2 linked regions of the Azospirillum brasilense genome follow. The protein of the gene in region 1 interacts with the protein of each later gene in a pairwise test. Links are inferred from orthologs where the notes say so. Each region holds a gene or a part of one and is shown on either strand. Other genes may lie near its edges. The genes, in order: mtgA and D3869_RS04680.

Region 1 (16,627 bases):
ATCCCGATCCGCTCCTCCCGTCCGGACGACGCCCCGGTCCTCTTTGCCGTCTGGCTCGCCGCGGTGCGCAGCACGCACGATTTCCTGAGCGAGGAGGACATTGCCTTCTACGCCGACCTCGTGCGCGACCAGTATCTTCCGGCGGCGGCGCTGCTGGTCGCGGTGGACGGCGACGACCGGCCGGTCGGTTTCCTGGGCATGACCGGGTGCAAGATCGACACGCTGTTCGTCGATCCGGCGTGGCACGGCCGGGGGATCGGCCGCGCCCTGGTCGCCCGCGCTCGCGACGGCGGACCGCATCTGACGGTGGATGTGAACGAGCAGAACGGCGCCGCCCGGGCCTTTTATCGGCGCCTCGGCTTCCGGGAGGTCGGGCGCTCCGCGCTGGACGACAGCGGCCGCCCGTTCCCCTTGCTGCATCTGGCCCTTTAAAGCGGATTGCAATCCGCTTTGGACCGCGCCGGCGGTCCCGGTCGCACATGCGACCGGAGCCCGCCGGCGAATGAGGCGCTATGAGTCCAAAGCGAACGGAAGTTCGCTTTAGCTCCGGCCGACGCGAACCGACCGGAGCCAGAAGGGCTTACTTGACGAACAGCCGGTACAGGGCCGAGTGGTCCAGCCCGCCGTCGCCCTGCTCGGCCAGCAGTTCGAACAGCTCCAGGCTGAGGCCCAGCGCGGGAAGCTGGATGCCGGACTGCTCCGCCAGTTCCTCCGCCTGCTTCAGGTCCTTGATCTGGGTGACCACGCGGCCGCCCGGCGTGAAGTCGCCGGAGACCATGCGCTGGCCGTGCAGGTCCAGGATGCGCGATTCGGCAAAGCCGCCGCGGATGGCGTCGCGGACCTTGCCCGGCTCCACCCCCGCCGCCTTGGCCAGCGCCAGCGCCTCGGCCACCGCGCCGATGCTCAGCGCGACGATCACCTGATTCGCCATCTTGGCGACCTGACCGGCCCCGCTGCCGCCGACATGGGTGATGCGCTGGCCCATCGCCTGGAACAGCGGCAGGGCGCGCGCGAAGGCCTCCTCCGTGCCGCCGGCCATGATGGTCAGGGTGCCGGCCTCCGCCGCCACCGTGCCGCCGGACACCGGGGCGTCCACCCAGTCGGCGCCCTTGGCGCGGACGGCCTCGGCCAGCTTGCGGGTCGCCCCGACCGCCGTGGTGCCCATGTCGATGACGAGATGGCCGGGCCGCAGCGCGTCCATCAGCGCGGCGGCCACCGCCTCCACAGCCACGGTGTCCGACAGCATCAGCACGATGGAGTCGGCGCGGGCGGCGACCTCGGCGGGCCCGGCGGCGGGGCTCATGCCCTCGGCCGCCAGCTCCTCGACGGGGCCGGGGCTGCGGCTGCTGATCACCAGGGCCGCGCCGGCCTTCGCCAGATTGCGAGCCATCGGCCGGCCCATCAGGCCCAGCCCGATGAAGCCGACCGTACGGTCCTTGAGGTTGGCCATGTCCCTGGCTGTCATGCTCCCGGCCGTCACAGGCGGGTATGGCGCGCCCGCGCGCCGCGTTCGATGGCGGCGGCGCACAGCCGGTCCACGCCCAGCTTGTGCCGGATCAGCTCCAGCATCCGCAGTTCCTCCTGCGAGGCCGACGGGTCCGCCGCGGCGATGTCGCAGGCGAGCGCGTAGGCGGTCTCGGACAGCTTGGACGGAATGGCCTCCTTGACGATCTGGAGCGTCGTCTCCAGCCCGTCGGCGTCGGCCAGCAGGCCGGAGCATTCGCGGGTCACGTCGGTCAGCCGGTCGATGTCGAAATCCTTGAAGATCGGCAGGTAGCGGACGTTCTCGCCGATGGCCTCAAGCTCCGCGTCCGTCATGTCGCCGTCGCACGCCGACACCAGCACCATGACGTAGATGAGCGCGCTGTGATGGTTGATCATCGAAACTCCTGCGGAAAAAGGGCCCCGCCCAATCTTGCCCGCCCCCCGCGCGCCGTCAAGGGAGGGAGCGCCGTCAAGGGAGCTATGCCCGGGGCGGACGGGTGGGTCCCTCGACAGGGGACGGGTTGCCCCTTAAGGTCGCCCCCCATGTCGGTGGTCTTCAACGTGGCGCTCCCGGTCTTCGCCATCATCCTGGCGGGCGTCCTTTCCGGTAAGGCGAAGCTGCTCGGTCCCGCCTCGTCGGAGGCGCTGAACAAGTTCGTCTACTGGATGGCCCTGCCGCCGGTGCTGTTCCTCGGAACGGCCAAGCGCTCGCTGCCCGAGATCTTCAACGGCCCCTTCATCGGCGCCTTCCTCGGCTCGATGCTGGCGGTCTACGCGCTGGGCGCCCTGCTCGGCTGGCTGATCCACCGCGAGCGGACGCAGATCCAGTGCATGCAGGGGCTGAACGCCTGCTTCTCCAACACCGGCTACATGGGCATCCCGCTGTTCCTGGCGGCCTTCGGCCCCGACCGTCTGGCCCCGGCCATCCTCGCCACCGTCATCATGAGCGCGATCATGGTCGGCATCGCGGTGATCTGGCTGGAGTTCGCCAACAGCCAGGGCGGCGGCATCGGCAAGGCGCTGCGCGACGTCGGCCGGGCGCTGGTCAAGAACCCGCTGATCATTTCCACGGCCCTGGGGCTCGCCTGGTCGGTCTTCCTATCCGGCGTGCCGGTGCCGCGCCCGGTCGCCATCTACTGCGACCTGATGGGCGCCTCCGCCGGCCCCTGCGCCCTCTTCGCCATCGGCCTGTTCCTGGCGACCCAGAGCCTGAAGGCCAATTTTCTGGAGGTCGGCTGGATCAGCGCGTGCAAGCTGGTGGTGCAGCCGGCGCTGGCCTGGCTGCTCATCCAGACGCTGTTCCCGCTGGACCCCTTCTGGGCCGGGTCGGCCATCATCCTCGCCGGCCTGCCCACCGGCGCCTTGACCTTCGTGGTGGCCAGCCAGTACCGCATCTATGTGGAGCGCACCTCCGCCGCGATCCTGATGTCCACCATCGCCAGCGTGGTCACCCTGTCCGTCCTGCTGGCCACCTACGCGCCGCCGCTCTGAACCTTGGCTTGCGGTCGCCCGGTCGTGTTCGCCTCTTCGGCTGCTCATCTTTCCTGACACAAAGACATCATTGAACAAGTGTCGCGCAGAACACGCCGCGTCGGTTTTGCATATTTTTTAATAATTGCCGCTCCATCATTTGATACAGGCAAGTCCAACGCCCCACGCAGGGACGTCTGGACTGCCAAATACTTTCGTTCAGACTCATAACAATCGACCGCCGCCGCATCGTTTCGGGGGAAAGAGATACGCGCCATGTCCATGCTGAGTTCCATGACCATCCGGACCAAGGTGGTCGCCGCCACCGTCTGTGTCCTGCTGATGTCGGTCGCCCTGGGACTGTTCGCCGTTGACCGGCTGAGCACCGTCAACCACGCCGCTGAGGAAATCCGCTCCAACTGGCTGCCCAGCGTCACCGCCATCGGGGAGATCGACGGCGCGGCCAACGATTACCGCATCCTGGAGGCGTCCCACATCCTGGCGCTCCACCCCGCGGAAATGGCCGAGGTCGAAAAGGAAATGACCACGGTTCTGAACCGCTTGGCGGAGGCCCGGCGGAAGTATGAACCGCTGTTGGCCCCCGGTTGGGAAACCCAGACCTTCAAGCGCTGGGAGGCCGCCTGGGACAGCTATCTGAAGATCAGCCAAGGCAAGCTGCTTTCCTCCTCCCGGGCCAACGAGAACGAGAAGGCCACCGGCATCTATCGGGAGGACTCGCGCAAGGCGTTCGACGAATGCTCCGCGCTCATCAACGAGCTGACCGCCTCCAACGTCCAGAACGCCGCGAAGGCGGCGGACTCCGGGCGGGCCACCTATGTCGGGGCGCGGAACTGGATTCTGGGCGCCATCGCCTTCGTGGCGGTCCTCTGCCTGTTCGCCGGCATCGCCATGACCAAGTCGGTCGCCCGGCCCATCGTCGCCCTGACCGCCATCATGGACCGTCTGGCCAAGCGCGACCTCGGCATCGCGGTGGAAGGCGGCGCCCGCCGGGACGAGATCGGCGCCATGGCGCGTGCGGTGCAGGTCTTCAAGGACGGCCTGATCGAGGCGGAGCGCCTGACCGCCGCCCAGGCCGCCGAGGAGGAGAACAAGCGCCGCCGCACCGAGCGGATCGATTCGCTGATCCGCAACTTCGACGGCGCGGTGCACAGCGTCCTGCAGACCGTGGGCGCCGCGGCGTCGCAGCTCGACACCACCGCCCGCAGCATGACCGACATCGCCGAGCACACGCGGGCCGAGGCCGGCAGCGCAGCGGCGGCGGCCGAACTGACCTCCGCCAACGTGCAGACCGTCGCCGCCGCGTCGGAGGAGATGGCCGCCTCCATCACCGAGATCTCCCAGCAGGTGTCGCAGTCGGCCGGCATCGCCGGCAAGGCGGTGGACGAGGCCGACCGCACCAACGCCACCGTGCAGGGGCTGTCGGAAGCGGCCCAGCGCATCGGCGACGTGGTGGACCTGATCCAGAACATCGCCGCCCAGACCAACCTGCTGGCCCTCAACGCCACCATCGAGGCGGCCCGCGCCGGCGAGGCCGGCAAGGGCTTCGCCGTCGTGGCGAGCGAGGTCAAGAGCCTCGCCAACCAGACCTCCAAGGCGACGGAGGAGATCGCCCAGCAGATCGCCGGCATCCAGGCGGCCACCGGCGGGGCGGTCGGCGCGATCCGCGGGATCGGGGCGACCATCTCCTCGATCAACGACATCTCCTCCTCCATCGCCGCCGCCATCGAGGAGCAGGGGGCGGCGACCCAGGAGATCAGCCGCAACGTCCAGCAGGCGGCGCAGAGCACCCAGGAGGTGACCAGCAACATCGGCCGCGTGTCGCAGGCCGCGACCGAGACCGGCAGCGCCGCGAGCCAGGTGATGTCGGCCTCCGGCGACCTGAACCAGGGGGCGATGCGCCTGAAGAGCGAGGTGGAGAACTTCCTCGTCGCCATCAAGGCGGCCTGAGGATCCCCCGATCAGGACCGGAGGGCGGCAGTGGGACCGTCCTCCGGTCCCGCTCCTGTTGCCAAGCCGCCGCTGCCCGTATAATGTGCACCGCGCATCAAGAGTTGAGCGGACGCTCAACGCCAACCTGCTTTCCCGAGCAAGGTGGCGTCCCGAAGGGGGATGTGGCCGGACCGGCAAACAAACGGGGTTCGCCATGACGTCTGTTCCGACCGATGCACCGACAGCGGAGCCGGACGAGTCATGCCCATCAGGATACCCAACGATCTTCCCGCCTTCACCGCCCTCCAGACCGAGGGCGTCATGGTCATGCAGGAGGCCGACGCCGTCCGGCAGGACATCCGGCCGCTGCGCTTCGGCCTGCTCAACCTGATGCCCGACAAGATCCGGACCGAGACGCAGATCGCCCGCCTTCTGGGCAACACGCCGCTTCAGGTCGAGCTGTCGCTGATCCGGATCACCAACCATGTGCCGCGCAACACCGCGGCGGACCACATGAGCGCCTTCTACCGCTCATGGGAGGACGCGCGCCGCGAGACGTTCGACGGCTTCATCATCACCGGCGCCCCGGTCGAGACGATGCCCTTCGAGGAGGTGTCCTACTGGGACGAGCTGTGTTCGGTCTTCGACTGGACGCAGAGCCACGTCCACGCCTGTCTGAACATCTGCTGGGCGGCGCAGGCCGCCGTTCATCATTTCCACGGCGTGCCGAAGCATCTTCTGCCGCGAAAGGCGTCCGGGGTCTACCGGCACCGCAACCGCGCCCCCGCCTCGCCCTACCTGTGCGGCCTGTCCGACGGCGTGCCCATCCCGGTCTCGCGCTGGACCGAGGTGCGCGAGGAGGACATCCTCCCGGAAAGCGGCCTGCGCGTGCTCCTCGATGCCCCGGAGACCGGCCCCTGCCTGCTGGAGGACGCCGCCCACCGGTCGCTGCACATGTTCAACCACATCGAGTACGACACGGACACGCTGCGCAACGAGTATGTCCGGGACGTCGCCAAGGACCCGGCCACGCCGGTTCCCCAGGGCTATTTCCCCGACGACGACCCGAGCCAGCCGCCGGAGAACCGGTGGCGGAGCCACGCCCATCTGCTGTTCGCCAACTGGATCAACCAAGTCTACCAGACGACGCCCTTCGACCTCGCGCGCATCGGCAAAGCCGGATAGGCCGCCGTCACGGCGGCTTGGCCGCCCCATCGCCGCTCACCCCCTGTTGCGCCCCATCGTCCATCTGCAAGGCGAGCCAGAGCAGATGAGCCACGGCGGCCGGGCTGACACCGGTCGGACGGGAGCCGCCCGCACCGTCCGCCGCCAGACCGTACAGGGCCGCCACCAGATGGCCCTTGGCGCGGGGCGACAGCCGGCGGCCCCGGTCGGCCAGCCCCTGCTCGACCAGGGCGACCGCCTCGCTCAACAGCGCGAGGTCGAGCACCGACCGGGGAGGGGCGGCATCCCGCGGCGGAAGCGGAAGAGCACCGTCGCCGGACTCCGGCCGCCCGGCCGCCATCCGCATGCGGCCCCGGCCGGTCAGCAACCAGTTCATATCGATGCCGAGGGTGGCCAGTTCCGACAGGGTCTCCCCCTTCGGCAGCTTGCCGTTCAACTCGTAGGACTGCCACGTGTTCTCCCCGAGGCGGAATCGGCGAGACATTGTTTTTTGTGTCTCACCGAGAAATTCGCGCACGGTTTTGAGCCGGTCCCCAAGCTGCACCATGCCGGCTTCTCCCAAGCCTGGAGAGGAAGCCTCCATTTCCACGGTGAACTTGCTTCCCACGGCGCCCCGCTCGCGACGAGGCCGATCGTCGGTTGCACGTTTTCTCATGTTGCGACGATACGTATTATCGTGTAAGAAACGCTGGGATACGCGGTGCGCAGCACTTTTACGCATGGATACGACATGGCCATTCTCGGTGTGCGCTCCATTCATTCCGCCTATGATCCGGGCTCCGCGGGGCCACCGGTGAGCGTCTGCACGCGACACTAGAAACCGTGCATCCCCGAAGGGCCTTCAGGTTCCGCACCGGTAGAGTCGCGAAGTCTCCTTCACCGCCCGCGGGAGCACGGCGGCCATGATGACTGCGGGACGCCAGTCTCTTCCGGACCGACGTCTTCGAAGGCGTCCCGCGAATCTCTCCGCATGGTCGCCCCTTGGCCGCCGACCAATCCTTCAACTTATCGCAGAACATGTGGGTTTTTGCATTGCCCATCCGCGCGCCCATGCGGTCGGGCGTGCGGAGCGTGTGCGGCATCGCCTCACTGTCACACAATGAACAATTTTGCCGCAACCGGTTCATTGCGTAATTCATAATTATCAACGAAGACGAACAGAAATAAAAAGCCCTCTTTGGTGACGCGCGAGGAAGCCAACCACCAAAACAACAGAAAAGAGAAAAACACCATGAACGACATCAGCGTTAAAACAAAAACCTTCGCCGTTTTTGCGTTTCTATCCTTGCTTCTCGCTGGAATCGGCACCTTGGGAATCAACCGGCTGTCGGTGGTCAACGACAGCTCGACGGAAATCGCCAGCTTCTGGATGCCGCGGGTCGTTCAGGTCAACGTCGTGAACGACGCCGTGTCGAACTTCCGTATCCTGCAGAGCACCCACATCCTCAGCGCCACCGAGACGGAGATGACCGCGGTGGAGAAGCGGATGGACGAGATGGAAGCCGGCATCGCCAACGCCCGCCGGACCTACGAAGGGACGCTGCGCACCGCCGAAGGGCGCAGTCTGTTCGCCCAGTTCGAACAGCAGTGGGCGCAGTATCTCACCCTGCACCGTCAGATCACCGCCCTGTCGCGGCGCAACGAAAACGCCGCCGCCAACGCCCTGTTCCGCGACGCGGCCGACAAGGGCTTCCAGGAGGTCGGACGGACGCTCGACGCCATGATCGACCACAACAACCGCGGGGCCGCCAAGGCGAGCGACGACGCCGACGCCGTCTACGCCCAGTCCAGCACGATGCTCATCGTCGCGCTGCTCATCGGCATCGCCGTCTGCCTGGGCGGCGCGCTGATGATGATCCGCGGCGTCTCCTCGCCGATCGGCGCGATGACCGAGGCGATGCGCCGGCTGGCCGGCGGCGACAAGACGACGGCCATTCCCTTCGCCAGCCGGGGCGACGAGATCGGCGCGATGGCCACGGCGGTGCAGGTCTTCAAGGACGGGCTGATCGAGGCCGACCGGCTGGCCGCCGCGCAGGCCGCCGAGCAGGCCGCCAAGCTGCGGCGGACCGAGGCGGTCGAGCGGTTGATCGCCTCCTTCGAGGATCAGGTCGCCGACGCTCTGCGCAACGTCGCCGCCGCCGCGACCGAGCTGGACACCACCGCCCAGAGCATGGCGGTCACCGCCCGCCAGACCAACGACCAGGCGGCCAACGCCGCCGCCGCCGCGGAGCAGACCAGCGCCAACGTGCAGACGGTCGCCAGCGCCGCGGAGGAGATGTCCAGCTCCATCGGGGAGATCGGGTCGCAGGTCACCCGCTCCACCGGCATCGCCGGACAGGCGGTGCAGGAGGCCGGCCGCACCACCGACTCCGTGCGCGGGCTGGCCGAGGCCGCGCACCGCATCGGCGCCGTGGTGCAGCTCATCACCAACATCGCCGGCCAGACGAACCTGCTGGCGCTGAACGCCACCATCGAGGCGGCCCGCGCCGGCGAGGCCGGCAAGGGCTTCGCCGTCGTCGCGTCGGAGGTGAAGCAGCTCGCCAACCAGACCGCCCGCGCGACGGACGAGATCGCCGCCCAGATCCAGGCGATCCAGGAGGCCACCGCCGGCTCGGTCGGCGCCATCGAGGGGATCGGCCGCACCATCGCGGCGATCAACGAGATCTCCACCTCCATCGCCGCCGCGATCGAGGAGCAGTCCGCCGCGACCAACGAGATCTCGCGCAACGTCCAGCAGGCGGCGATCGGCACGCGCGAGGTGTCCAGCAACATCGCCCAGGTGACCGAGGCCGCCGGCACCACCGGGGCCGCCGCCCATCAGGTGCTGGGTGCGGCCGGCGGGCTGGCCTCCCAGGCAGAGAACCTGCGCCGCGACGTGGAGAGCTTCCTGGCGGCGATCCGCGCCGCCTGAGGCGCTGTCCGGTTCCTGCGGGGTCTCACCAGCCCCGCAGGAACTCCGCCGTCGCCTCCACCGCCTCCTTGATGCCGACGCGGCGGACCTCCACCCCCTCGGGGAAGGCGCCGAACAGGCGGCTCGGCATCATCGGGTCGAGCAGCACGAACACCCCGGTGTCGTCGGCCCGCCGCACCAGCCGGCCGAAGGCCTGCTTCAGCCGCAGCCGCGCGATCATGTCCTCGTAGCGCCGCCGCCCGAAGGCGTCGCGGCGGGCACGGTGCAGGATGTCCGGACGCGGCCAGGGCACGCGGTCGAACACGATCAGCCGCAGCGAGCGGCCCGGCACGTCCACCCCGTCGCGCACCGCGTCGGTGCCGAGCAGGCAGGCGTGCTCCTCCCCCCGGAAGATGTCGATCAGGGTCGCCACGTCCAGCGGGTCGACATGCTGGGCGTAAAGCGGGACGCCGGTGGCGTCCAGCGGCTCCACGATGCGGTCGTAGACGGCGCGCAGGCGGCTGATCGCGGTGAACAGCCCAAGCCCGCCGCCGCCCGCCGCCTGGAACAGCGTGCGGTAGGCGGACGCCACCTGCCCCAGATCGTCCTTGCGCACGTCGGTGACCACCATCACCCGCGTGCGGTTGGGGTAGTCGAAGGGCGACGGCACCTGGGCGCGCAGCGCCGGCTTGGGCAGGTGGCTGGCGCCGCAGCGGTCCTCCGCCGCCTGCCAGTCCATGGCGGTGTCGCCGGTACCGTCGGTCAGCGTGGCGGAGGTGACCACCATGCCATGCGCGGGCCCGGCCAGCGCCTCGGCGAAGGGAACGGTCGGGTCGATCCAGTGGCGGTAGAGCCCGACGTCGACGTCGCGCCCGTCGATCCGCTCCACCGCGAACCAGTCGACGAACTGCGCCGGGGTCTCCACCGGCAGTGTCTTCAGCATGGCCCGCCACGCCTCGACGGTCAGCACGCCGCGCCGGGTCAGGCTGCGCGCCATGGCGTCGATGCGCCGCCGCTGGTCGCTGTCCAGCTCCGCCGTCTCGTCCTCCAGCCTTGCCGCCAGCCGCTTCGCCAGCCCGGCCAGCGGTTCCGCCAGCCGGACCAGCGCCGCCTCAAGAGCCTCCGCGGCGTCGAGCAGCCCGTCCACCGGGTAGGCCTTGTCGGCCTCCAGGCTGTAGGGGCCGCCCTGCCCCGCCGTGCGCGAATAGACCTGCCGGCGCGCGGCGAGCAGAAAGGCCTCGGTCGGCCCCTGCGGGTTGTCGGCGGACAGCCGCGCCGCCCAGCCCTCCGCCGGCAGGACGCGGGCGCCCAGCATCACCGCGTCCATCAGCTCCTGCGCCCGCTCGTCGCTGGCGACCAGATCCTCGATGCGGCGCTTCAGCCCGCGGGCGCGGCTGCGCCCCGTCTCTTCCGCCCCCAGCAGCCAGCGCCGCAGCTCCTGGGTCTCGCGCCCGGTCAGATGCCCGGCGAAGGCGCTGTCCGCCGCGTCGAAGACATGATGCCCCTCGTCGAAGACGTAGCGGGTGGGCAGAGTCGGCTCCTCGCCGCCGCCGAGCGCCGCCTGCACCATGACCAGCGCGTGGTTGGCGATCACCACGTCAGCCTTGCGGGCGCGGCGCACGCTCTTCTCGATGTAGCAGCGGGCGTAATGGTCGCAGGCGGAATAGATGCACTCCCCCCGCCGGTCGGCGAGGCCCAGCGTCCGCCCGCGCCCGGCGATGTCGACCAGCCAGCCGGGAAAGTCGCCGCCGGTCAGGTCGCCGTCGCGCGTCGCCGCGGCCCAGCGCGCCATCAGCCCGACCCCGATGGCGTGGTGCGGCTGCATCGGCATGCCGCGAACCGCTTCCTCCAGGTTCAGCAGGCACAGGTAGTTTTCCCGGCCCTTGCGCAGCACGACCTTGCGCGCCTTGGTCGCCGGTTCGGGGTAGAGGCGGTCCAGTTCCGCGTCGATCTGGTGCTGGAGGTTGCGGGTGTAGGTGGAAATCCACACCGTGCCGCCGTTCTTCTCCGCCCACACCGTGGCCGGCGCCAGATAGCCGAGCGTCTTGCCGACGCCCGTTCCGGCCTCCGCCAGCACGACGTTCGGCGTGTCGGGCGCGGGGCGCGGGGCGAAGGCGGCGGACACCGCGCTGGCGTAGTCGGCCTGCTGCGGGCGCGGCTCGGCCACCTTGCCGGGCACGCTGGCCGACAGCATCACCGACAGCCGGCGGCGCGCCTCGTCCGGCTCCACCGGATGGTGGGCGGGCGGCGGCTCGGGCGGGCCGTCCTGCCACTCCTTGATGCGGGTCCAGACGCGCAGGCCGGCGCGGGCGGCGCCCTTCTCCGGCCCGTCCGGCTTGCCGAGCGCGGCCAGCACCGCGGGCGCCCACAGCCAGCCGGCGCGCCCCATCTCCCAGGCGAAGGCCACCGGGTCGGAGGCTTCCTCGCGCCCCGGCGTGCCGAGCAAACCCAGCAGCTTGCGCACCGCCCGGTGCAGGGCCAGCGCGTCGTCCTCCAGCCCGTCGGGGATCGGCAGGTCCAGCGCCTCGGCCAGCCCGCGCGGGGTCGGCACGCAGAAGCGGGCGGGCAGGACGAAGGCGAACAGCTCCAGCAGGTCGAAGGCGGCGAAGGGCTCGGTCCCCAGCCGGCGCGCCATCGCCCGCGCGTGGCAGACCAGCGGCGGCTGGCGGCGCGCCCGCTTCGCCGCGGCGGCGGGGGCCAATTCCTCCACCTCGCCGTCGCCGGTCAGCAGGACCACGCGCCGCGCGCCGGCGACCAGGGCCGGCGCGTCATCGAGGCTGAAGGACGGGAGGGAGGGCGCCGAGGTCAGATCCATGGCGCGCAGTATAGTGGCCCCCGCCGCCGCAATGCGAGCAAACCCGTGTTGACCGATCGGCCCGCCCCCTCGAAAGTGCTCCCCCGTCCTTGAGCGTCGCAGAGGAGAGGTCGAGCGCATGCGGTTTCCGGTCCGGCGTCTGCTGAGACTCCTGATGGCCCTGGCCGTCGCCCTGGTGGCCTTCAGCGTCGGCTGGGCGGCGCTCTACCGCGTGGCGCCGGTGCCGGCCACGCCCCTGATGCTGATCCGCGCCGCCGGAGGGTCCGGGCTGGCGCACGACTGGGTGCCCATGTCGCAAATTTCTCCCCACCTCGCCCGCGCCGTCATCGCGTCGGAGGACACGCTGTTCTGCGGCCATGGCGGCTTCGACTGGGCGGCCATCGAGGGCGCCTTCGAGGACAACGAGGAGGGCCGGCGCCTGCGCGGCGGCAGCACGATCAGCCAGCAGACCGCCAAGAACGCCTTCCTCTGGCCGGACCGCAGCTGGACCCGCAAGGGTGCTGAGGCGTGGTTCACGCTGCTGATCGAGACGCTGTGGCCCAAGAGCCGCATCCTGGAGGTCTATCTGAACATCGTGGAGTGGGATGACGGCGTCTATGGCGCCGAGGCCGCCGCCCGTCACCATTTCAAGAAGCCGGCATCGGCCCTGACCCGCCGCGAGGCCGCCCTTCTCGCCGTCGTCCTGCCCAACCCCCGCAACTGGTCCCCGAACCCGCCCGGCGCCTACGTGGCGCGGCGGGCCGGTGTGATCGAGCGGCGCATGGCGGTTGTGGAGCGCGATGGGCTGGCGGATTGCGCGAAGTGGGAAAATTGATGATCAGCCCACGCCTCCTCTCAAAAGAGACTTACAACGACGCATTTCCCCAATTTTGACGCCTTGATGCCATAGGCACATACTTTATTGACGCGTGGAGTTGACGCAAGCGAATGGAACCGCGTAGCCTTCTGTAGAAGCACAGGGGAACGCGGATGGCTGACGCTGACTTAATTTTGAAGTTTGAAATCGCGGAAGGCCGAAATCCTGATGCCGCCATTGCAGCCGAAGCCTTATCAGCATGAGCTGCTTTGCTTCGCGCCGCCGCTCTCGCTGTTGAACCAGACGCGAATGTTCGAATCGAACTGGTAGGTGTAGAGAAGGGAAGTCAAACTTTCCTGTTCGCGGTGCAAAAGGTTAAAGAATTTGTCGGTGATGTTTCTGACGGAATGGCGGAATTCCCGCTGGTCAAAAAGGCTGCTATTACGCTCGGCGGCCTAGTAACAACTACAGCCATCACAGTGGCTGTCACGAATTCGCTTACTCCTGATCCGCGCATCCCTGATGATCAGATGCAGGTATTCACAGAAACACGTGACTTACTGAAAGAGTCAGTCGAACTCCAGCGGCAGCAACAACGGTTCTACGGTATCGTTCAGGATGAGCCCGCTTACAGCCGGATTGACGTGTTTCGCTCCGATAGATCGTTGGCGTACAGCATTCCCAGGCAAGAATTCGCCGCGAGAAGCGGGCTTTGGACAGGGGATACAGACGAAATCAAGCCAGATGCCGAAACACGCATGGCAACTTGGGACGTGGTATTGATTAAGCCGGTCCTGATCCCGGCTCCCCGCCGTTGGCGGTTCGCTAAAGATGGGCTGGAGTTCAGTGCTTTGATGGAAGACGGTTCCGTCCTTCAGGCCATACACGACCGCACCTTGCCGGTTCAGGTGGCGGAAGGGGTCATGATGAAGGTCGAAATTACTTATAGAGAAATTTCCAATGGACGGACATGGATTCCGATTTCGGGGTCACATAAAATTAAACGTGTTCTTTCGCCTTTACCGCCGCGTTCTCCTGGCCCGCTTTTTTCGACCGATATTCCATAGGAACAATACCAAAAACACAAGCACCCCAGACGCGATCGTCAAGGTCCATGCCACAGAAACTCGGGCAAAGCCAACGAATGACACAATAACCGCGACGATCACGATTACGCCTGTCAGCCATTGGCGAAGAGATTCTATCTGGCGTTCGTCCTGTGACATGGCTGGCTCCTATATACTAGAATTGCATGATGCCAACCCCGAAGCAAGCCCGTGAAAGCGGTAATCTTGACCAGTCTGCCAAGAACCGAGGCACATTGAAATGATGACTGCGCCATTGGCGTGAACAGGCATGAATATCTTCATCAGACGGATTTACAAACCCCTACGCCCCGCCCCCCGACATCCGCAAACTCACCACCCCCGCCACGATCAGCAGAATCCCCGCCAGCTTCAGGAAGTTCAGCGACTCGCCGAACACCCACACCCCGATCGCCGCGATGGCCGCCGTGCCCACCGCGGACCAGATGGCGTAGGCCACGCCCACCTCGATCTCGCGCAGCGCCTGGGCCAGCATCGCGAAGGCCACCAGATAGCAGGCGACCACCGCCAGGCTGGGCCACAGGCGGGTCATGCCGTCGGACATCTTCATGGCGACGGTGCCCACGATCTCGAAGGCGATGGCGACGGACAGAAACAGCCAGCTCATGCGGGTCCTCGACGGATGATCATCTTCCAGAAATGCGCGCAAACCGTAGGACGGACAAGCGCGGCGCCCGTTGACGGACGGCGCGCTGCGCCCTAGGGTCGCTGCCTTTCTACACTTCCGTCGAGTTTTGAAGGGGCTCTACCATGACCGGCGAGCGGGAATTGGCGTTGCAGGCGAAGGCGTGGCCGTTCGAGGAGGCGCGCAAACTCGTCGCGCGCTTCGCGAAAGAGCCGCCGGCCAAAGGCTACGTCCTGTTCGAGACCGGCTACGGTCCGTCGGGCCTGCCGCACATCGGCACCTTCGGCGAGGTGGCGCGCACCACCATGGTCCGTCAGGCCTTCCAGCGGATGAGCGACATCCCGACGAAGCTCTTCTGCTTCTCCGACGACATGGACGGGCTGCGCAAGGTTCCGGACAACATCCCAAACAAGGAGCTGGTCGCCGCCAATCTCGGCAAGCCGCTGACCCAGGTCCCCGACCCGTTCGGCACGCACGACAGCTTCGGCGCGCACAACAACGCGCGGCTGCGGGCCTTCCTCGACAGCTTCGGCTTCGAGTACGAGTTCCAGTCCTCCACCGACTGGTACAAGTCGGGCCGATTCGACGAGGCGCTGCTCGGCGTGCTGCGGCGCTATGACGAGATCATGGCCGTTATGCTGCCGACGCTGGGCGAGGAGCGCCAGCAGACCTACAGCCCGTTCCTGCCCGTCTCCCCCTCCACGGGGCGCGTGCTTCAGGTCCCGGTGCTGGAGCGCGACGTGGACGCCGGCACCATCGTCTTCCAGGACGAGGACGGCAAGAAGGTCGAGGTCCCCGTCACCGGCGGCCATGTGAAGCTCCAGTGGAAGCCCGACTGGGGCATGCGCTGGTACGCGCTGGGCGTCGATTACGAGATGTACGGCAAGGACCTGATCCCGTCGGCCGAGCTGGCCGGGAAGATCGTCAACATCCTCGGCGGCACCCCGCCGCAGGGCTTCAACTACGAGCTGTTCCTCGACGACAAGGGCCAGAAGATCTCCAAGTCCAAGGGCAACGGCCTGACCATGGAGGAGTGGCTGGCCTACGCCCCGCCGGAGAGCCTCGCCCTCTACATGTTCCAGAAGCCGAAGTCGGCCAAGCGCCTGTATTTCGACGTGATCCCGCGGGCGGTGGACGAGTATCTGGCCTTCGTCGCCAAGCTGCCGGTGGAGGAGCCGGCCAAGGCGCTGGAGAACCCGGCCTGGCACATCCACAACGGCACGGCGCCGGCGGTGCGCTCGGACGTGTCCTTCAACCTGCTGCTCAACCTCGCCGGGGCGGCGAACGCCGAGACCAAGGACGTGATGTGGGGCTTCATCAGCCGCTACGCGCCCGAGGCGACGCCGGAGAACAGCCCCTTCCTGGACAAGCTGGTCGGCTACGCCGTCCGCTACTACCAAGACCAGGTGAAGCCGACGAAGCGCTTCCGCGCCCCCACCGACGCCGAGCGCGCCGCGCTGGAGGATCTGCTGACGCGGCTGGACGCCATCCCCGCCGACGCGGCGGGCGACGTCATCCAGAACGAGGTCTTCGCGGTCGGCAAGGAGCACGGCTTCACCGAGCTGCGCGCGTGGTTCCAGGCGCTCTACGAGGTGCTGCTCGGCCAGACCACCGGCCCGCGCATGGGCTCCTTCATCCAGCTCTACGGCCTGGACGAGACCAAGGCGCTGATCCGCGAGAAGCTGGCCGCCTGAGCACCGTCTCCCTTTCCCCTTCCCCGCGCCGCGGCCCGCCGCGGGGGAGGGTTTTTCCAGCGGACCGGCAAGCCTCACGAACAATCCGCCCGGCACGCAAACCGCCTTCAAGGACGGTGGCGCCCAGGGGCATGGCCGGATGGAGGTCGCTCAGCATCCGGTGAGACTTCACCCACCATAGCTCCGGTCACAAACAATACTCGCAGCCTGATCGTTTGCGTTTCCATCATCCGTCCATCCGGCTCGAATGTGTGCAAACGGTCGAAATCCTGCTCACACGCTGGGCAAACAACATTTTATTCCCGCATCGCCATGCACACACCGCACCGCACCAATACCAACTTGGTATTACCATCCACCAAGGTCAGAGCCTATGATCCGCCCCGTTACTGCTTTTGCAGTGCGTTTCCTCCCTAAACTCTTCAAGGCCGCGCCCCACCGGGGTTGCGGCCCTTTTTCTTTTCAGCGTCCGTTTTCGCCGCTTTCACATCCCCGGCCGATGGCGTGACTGGCGGCTCGACTGGCGGCACAGGGTACGGTTGCGCCCGGCGGGCACCGGCGACAAGTTCGGGGCCATTAGCGGCCCGTTAACCCACCCGTCGTTGGATATC
Region 2 (4,887 bases), 1.1 Mb from region 1 along the record:
GCTCGCTCAACCGCAAGATCATGGTGGAGCAGGAGGCCATCCAGGTCCTCAAGGCCGAGTGGAGCTTCCTCAACGACCCGACCCGTCTCGAGACCCTGTCGCGCGAGCATCTGGCGCTGCAGCCGACCGAGGCGCGCCAGTTCGTGGCGATGAACATCGTCCCGATGCGCCCCTCCCCCACCGTCGCGCCGGAGGAGGCTCCGCTGCCGCCGATGGTCCGCAACCAGACGCCGGGCAAGGCGCCGAACGTGGCGACGGCCTCGACCGGGGACAGCGTCGTGGGCGGCGGCGCCATCATTCAGGGCGGCGTGATCATTCCGGCCTCGGCCTCGCCGATCAAGCCGGCCCCGATCAAGCCCTCGGCCATCGTGCCGGCCTCGGCCAAGGTGCCGCCGCTCCCCTCCGCCGCCAAGTCGGCCCCGGCCCCGGTGGTGACGACCAAGCCGACGGAAGTCGCCACCAAGCCGCCGGTCACCGCGCGGACGCTGGCGCCGCCCGCGGCGCGCCCGCAGCCGCAGCAGGCCCAGGCCGCCCCGCCCGCGGCCGCGCCGGCCCAGCATGACAGCATCGGTCTTCTCGTCGCCCGTCTCGGAGCCAACCGATGAGCGTTCCGCCGCCCGGCATCGATCCCGCGCACGGCGCCTACAGCGTTCCGCCCCCGGCTTCCAAGCCGCGGACGTCGCTGTCGGTCGCGCTGGAGCAGAGCCGGAACCGGTTGATGGTGACCGCGGCCATGGTCGCCGTGGTCTTCTCCGCCATCGGCGTGAAGCTGGTGGACGCGACGCTGTTCAACCACGCGGCGGAACCGCGCCCGCGCATGGCCGCGGAGGTCGACGCCCCGCCGGTCAACCGCGCCGACATCGTGGACCGCAACGGCAACCTGCTGGCGACCTCGCTCGCCACGCAGTCGCTCTACGCCGACCCGAAGCTGATCAGCCGCCCGGACGAGGTGGCGCGCAAGCTGACTACCGCCCTGCCGGAGCTGGACTACAAGGACCTGCTGACCAAGCTCAGCGGCGACAAGCGGTTCGTCTGGATCAAGCGCAACCTGACGCCCAAGCAGCAGGCGGCGGTGTTCCGGCTGGGCTTGCCGGGCGTCTATTTCGAACGGGAGGAGCGCCGCTTCTACCCGGCCTCCAACCTGACCTCGCATCTGGTCGGCTTCACCGGCGTGGACAACAACGGCCTCGCCGGGCTGGAGCAGCAGTTCAACAAGCGGCTGACCACCGACCCGAAGCCGCTGCAGCTTTCGATCGACCTGCGCCTTCAGCACATCATGAAGAAGGAGTTGCAGACGACGATTGAGGAGTTCAGCGCCATCGGCGCCACCGGCATCATCTACGATGTCCGCAACGGCGAAGTCATGTCGATGGTTTCGCTGCCCGATTTCGATCCGCACAACCCGACGGGGCTCGACCCGGACACGCTGTTCAACCGCGCGACGCTCGGCGTGTACGAGATGGGCTCCACCTTCAAGATCTTCAACACGGCGATGTCGCTGGATTCGGGCAAGATCCGCGTCTCCGACACCTTCGACACGATCAACAACATCCAGGTCGGCCGCTTCACGATCCGCGAATACCACCCCTTCCGCCACAACCTGACGGTGGCCGAGGTGTTCCAGGAATCGTCGAACCTGGGCTCGGTGCGCATGGCCCTGACGCTCGGCGTGCAGCACCAGAAGTCCTTCCTGACCAAGCTGGGGATGACCCGCCCGACCACGCTGGAGCTGCCGGAGAACGGCTGGCCGCTGGTGCCCAACCCGTGGCGGGAGGTCAACACCATGACCATCTCCTTCGGCCACGGCATGTCGGTCAGCCCGATGCACACGGTCAACGCCGCCGCCTCGATCATCAACGGCGGCGTGCTGCACCCGCCGACCCTGCTGAAGCGCGATCCCGCGGCCGAGGTCCCGGGCGAGCAGGTCATCAGCCCGAAGACCTCGGCGATGATGCGCCGGCTGTTCCGCTTCGTGGTCACCGACGGCACGGCGAAGTCGGCCAACGCCAAGGGCTACGTCGTCGGCGGCAAGACCGGCACGGCGGAGAAGCAGAAGGGCCGGAGCTACGCCCGGAACTCCCGCATGTCGTCGTTCCTCGGCGCCTTCCCGATGCACGATCCCCGCTACATCGTCTATGTCCTGGTGGACGAGCCGAAGGGCACCAAGAAGACCTACGGCTTCGCCACCGGCGGCTGGGTCGCCGCCCCCGCGGTCGGCCGGATCGTGAAGCAGATCGGCCCGCTGCTGGGCGTCCAGCCGGTGGACGAGGCTTCCCCCGACGTCATCAACGCCACCTACATCAACACCGCCGGTCAGACGACCCCGCCCGCACCGCCGCCTCCGCCCGCGCAACCGAAAGGCAGCACCGTTGCTTCTGTCCCACCTGCTGGCAACAAGCCGCGCTGACGCGACGTCCTCCTCCGTCGAGGGGTCCGCCGTCGAAGTGCCAGCCATCGACGTGACCGGGTTGACCGCGGACAGCCGCGCGGTCAGGCCCGGTTTCGTCTTTGCCGCCCTGCCGGGCGCGAAGGCGGACGGGCGCGTCTTCATCGCCGACGCGCTCGCCAAGGGCGCCGTCGCCGTGGTGGCGCCCGCCGGGACCGCCCTGCCCGCCGGCAGCGCCGCGACGCTGATCACGGACGAGCAGCCGCGCCGCCTCTTCGCGCGCCTCGCCGCCGCCTTCCACGGGCGGCAGCCGGACACCGTGGTCGCCGTGACGGGAACCAACGGCAAGACCTCCACCGTCCAGTTCGCCCGCCAGATGTGGGACCTGATGGGCCTGAAGGCGGCCAGCCTGGGCACGCTGGGGCTGATCGGGCCGGGGCTGGACGATTACGGCGGGATGACCACGCCGGACCCGGTGTCGCTCCATCGCGACCTCGCCGCCGTCAAGGACAAGGGAATCGAACATCTGGCGATGGAGGCGTCCAGCCACGGGCTGGAGCAGTTCCGTCTCGACGGCGTGGCCCTCAAGGCCGCGGGCTTCACCAACCTGACCCGCGACCATCTGGACTACCACGGCACCATGGAGGCCTATCTCCAGGCCAAGGCGATGCTGTTCGGACGGGTGTTGCCCGATGGGGGAACCGCCGTCCTGAACGCCGACAGCGGCACCTTTGCCGAACTTGCCGGGATTTGTTCACAGCGCGGTCACCGCGTCTTCGGATACGGTCTGGCCGGTCGCGAGATCCGGGTGAACGGGGTCGAGCCGCTGGCCCACGGCCAGCGCCTGGACCTGACGGTCCTGGGCCGCGACATCACCGTGGACCTGCCGCTGGCGGGCCGCTTCCAGGCGTGGAACGTGCTGTGCGCGCTCGGCCTGGTGATCGGCTCCGGCGCGGACCGTGACGAGGCTCTGGCCACCCTGACCCGCCTGGAAGGCGTGCCGGGGCGCCTGCAGCACGTCGCCACCCACCCCTGCGGGGCGGCGGTCTATGTCGATTTCGCCCACACGCCCGACGCGCTGGAAACGGTGCTGCTGGCGCTGAAGCAGCACGCCCGGAACCGCCTGATCGCGGTGTTCGGGTGCGGCGGCGACCGCGACCGCGGGAAGCGGCCGGTGATGGGGGAGCTGGCCGGCCGTCTGGCCGACCGCGCCATCGTCACCGACGACAACCCGCGCACCGAGGTGCCGGCGGCCATCCGCAAGGAGGTCCTGGCGGGCCACCCGGCCCTGGAGGAGATCGGCGACCGGCGCGAGGCCATCCGCGCCGCCGTCCGCAGCCTTCAGCCCGGTGACGTCCTGGTCATCGCCGGCAAGGGACATGAGCATGGTCAGATCGTCGGGACGGAGGTCCTTCCCTTCGACGACGCGACCGAGGCACGAGCCGCCGTGGCAGAGGTTGGAGCAGCATGAGCGAGGCCAAGACCGTCCTGTGGACCGCCGAGGACGCCGCCGCCGCCACCAGCGGTCAGGCGACGCGCTCCTGGGCGGCGACCGGGGTCAGCATCGACAGCCGCAAGGTGGCGCCGGGCGACCTGTTCGTCGCCATCAAGGGGCCGAACTTCGACGGCCACGACTTCGTCGCCAAGGCGCTGGAGGCCGGCGCCGCCGCGGCGCTGGTCAGCACCGTGCCGCCCGGCGTGCCGGGCGACGCCTCCCTCCTGGCGGTGGAGCAGGACACGCTGGCGGCGCTGGGCGATCTCGGCCACGTCGCGCGGCTGCGCACCCAGGCCAGGGTGGTGGGCGTCACCGGCTCGGTCGGCAAGACCAGCACCAAGGAGGCGCTGCGCCACGTCCTGTCGGCGCAGGGCCGCACCTTCGCCACCGAAGGCAGCCTGAACAACCATTGGGGCGTACCCCTGTCGCTGGCCCGCATGCCGGAGGACAGCGAGTTCGGCGTGTTCGAGCTGGGCATGAACCACGCCGGCGAACTCGGCCCCCTGTCGCGGCAGGTCATGCCCGACGTCGCGGTCATCACCACGGTCGAGGCGGCCCATCTGGAGTTCTTCGACTCCGTCGAGGCGATCGCCGACGCCAAGGCCGAGATCTTCGAGGGCATGAACCCCAACGGGGTCGCCGTGCTGAACCGCGACAACCCGCATTTCGCGCGCCTGCTGGCCGCCGCGCGCACCCAGGGGCTGAGCCGGATCTGGAGCTTCGGCTCCCACGCCGATGCCGACGCCCGTCTGGTGGACTGCTCGCTGCACGCCACCTGCAGCGCCGTGACCGCGGTCATTCGCGGCGAGCGCATCCAGTACTGCCTGGCCTTGCCCGGCCGGCATTGGGTGATGAACAGCCTCGCCGTTCTGCTGGCGGTCAAGGCGCTGGGCGCCGACGTCGCCGCGGCGGCCCGCGCGCTGTCCACCATCGCGCCGGTGAAGGGCCGCGGCACGCGCAAGCGCGTCCAGACCGCCCGGGGCGCCTTCACCCTGATCGACGAGAG

The links.
Region 2: the proteins of mtgA (region 1) and D3869_RS04680 interact in binary tests that used the Escherichia coli proteins (3 or more experiments, as listed by UniProt). The link is inferred for Azospirillum brasilense from one-to-one orthologs.

The regions. Positions count from the first base shown.
Region 1 is NZ_CP032345.1:2,009,030-2,025,656, reverse strand. Bases 10,846-13,761 are described here. They hold mtgA (monofunctional biosynthetic peptidoglycan transglycosylase), read left to right. Parts: upstream 10,846-11,913; coding sequence 11,914-12,609; downstream 12,610-13,761. Other genes in these bases: D3869_RS09705 (hypothetical protein), read left to right, coding at 12,861-13,658; D3869_RS09715 (ATP-dependent DNA helicase), read right to left, coding at 10,846-11,795. Outside these bases: D3869_RS09760 (aspartate-semialdehyde dehydrogenase), read left to right, coding at 1-1; D3869_RS09755 (acetyltransferase), read left to right, coding at 1-432; D3869_RS09750 (NAD(P)-dependent oxidoreductase), read right to left, coding at 581-1,450; D3869_RS09745 (tellurite resistance TerB family protein), read right to left, coding at 1,477-1,881; D3869_RS09740 (AEC family transporter), read left to right, coding at 2,029-2,976; D3869_RS09735 (methyl-accepting chemotaxis protein), read left to right, coding at 3,232-4,923; D3869_RS09730 (homoserine O-succinyltransferase), read left to right, coding at 5,167-6,090; D3869_RS09725 (hypothetical protein), read right to left, coding at 6,098-6,574; D3869_RS33035 (hypothetical protein), read right to left, coding at 7,183-7,428; D3869_RS09720 (methyl-accepting chemotaxis protein), read left to right, coding at 7,322-9,001; more of D3869_RS09715, read right to left, coding at 9,027-10,845; D3869_RS09700 (DMT family transporter), read right to left, coding at 13,981-14,304; D3869_RS09695 (lysine--tRNA ligase), read left to right, coding at 14,448-16,016. UniProt on the Escherichia coli protein: Peptidoglycan polymerase that catalyzes glycan chain elongation from lipid-linked precursors. May play a role in peptidoglycan assembly during cell division in collaboration with other cell division proteins.
Region 2 is NZ_CP032345.1:940,311-945,197, forward strand. What follows is about bases 5-3,004. They hold D3869_RS04680 (peptidoglycan D,D-transpeptidase FtsI family protein), read left to right. Parts: upstream 5-601; coding sequence 602-2,407; downstream 2,408-3,004. Other genes in these bases: ftsL (cell division protein FtsL), read left to right, coding at 5-605; D3869_RS04685 (UDP-N-acetylmuramoyl-L-alanyl-D-glutamate--2,6-diaminopimelate ligase), read left to right, coding at 2,370-3,004. Also shown: more of ftsL, read left to right, coding at 1-4; more of D3869_RS04685, read left to right, coding at 3,005-3,857; D3869_RS04690 (UDP-N-acetylmuramoylalanyl-D-glutamyl-2,6-diaminopimelate--D-alanyl-D-alanine ligase), read left to right, coding at 3,854-4,887. UniProt on the Escherichia coli protein: Essential cell division protein that catalyzes cross-linking of the peptidoglycan cell wall at the division septum. Required for localization of FtsN.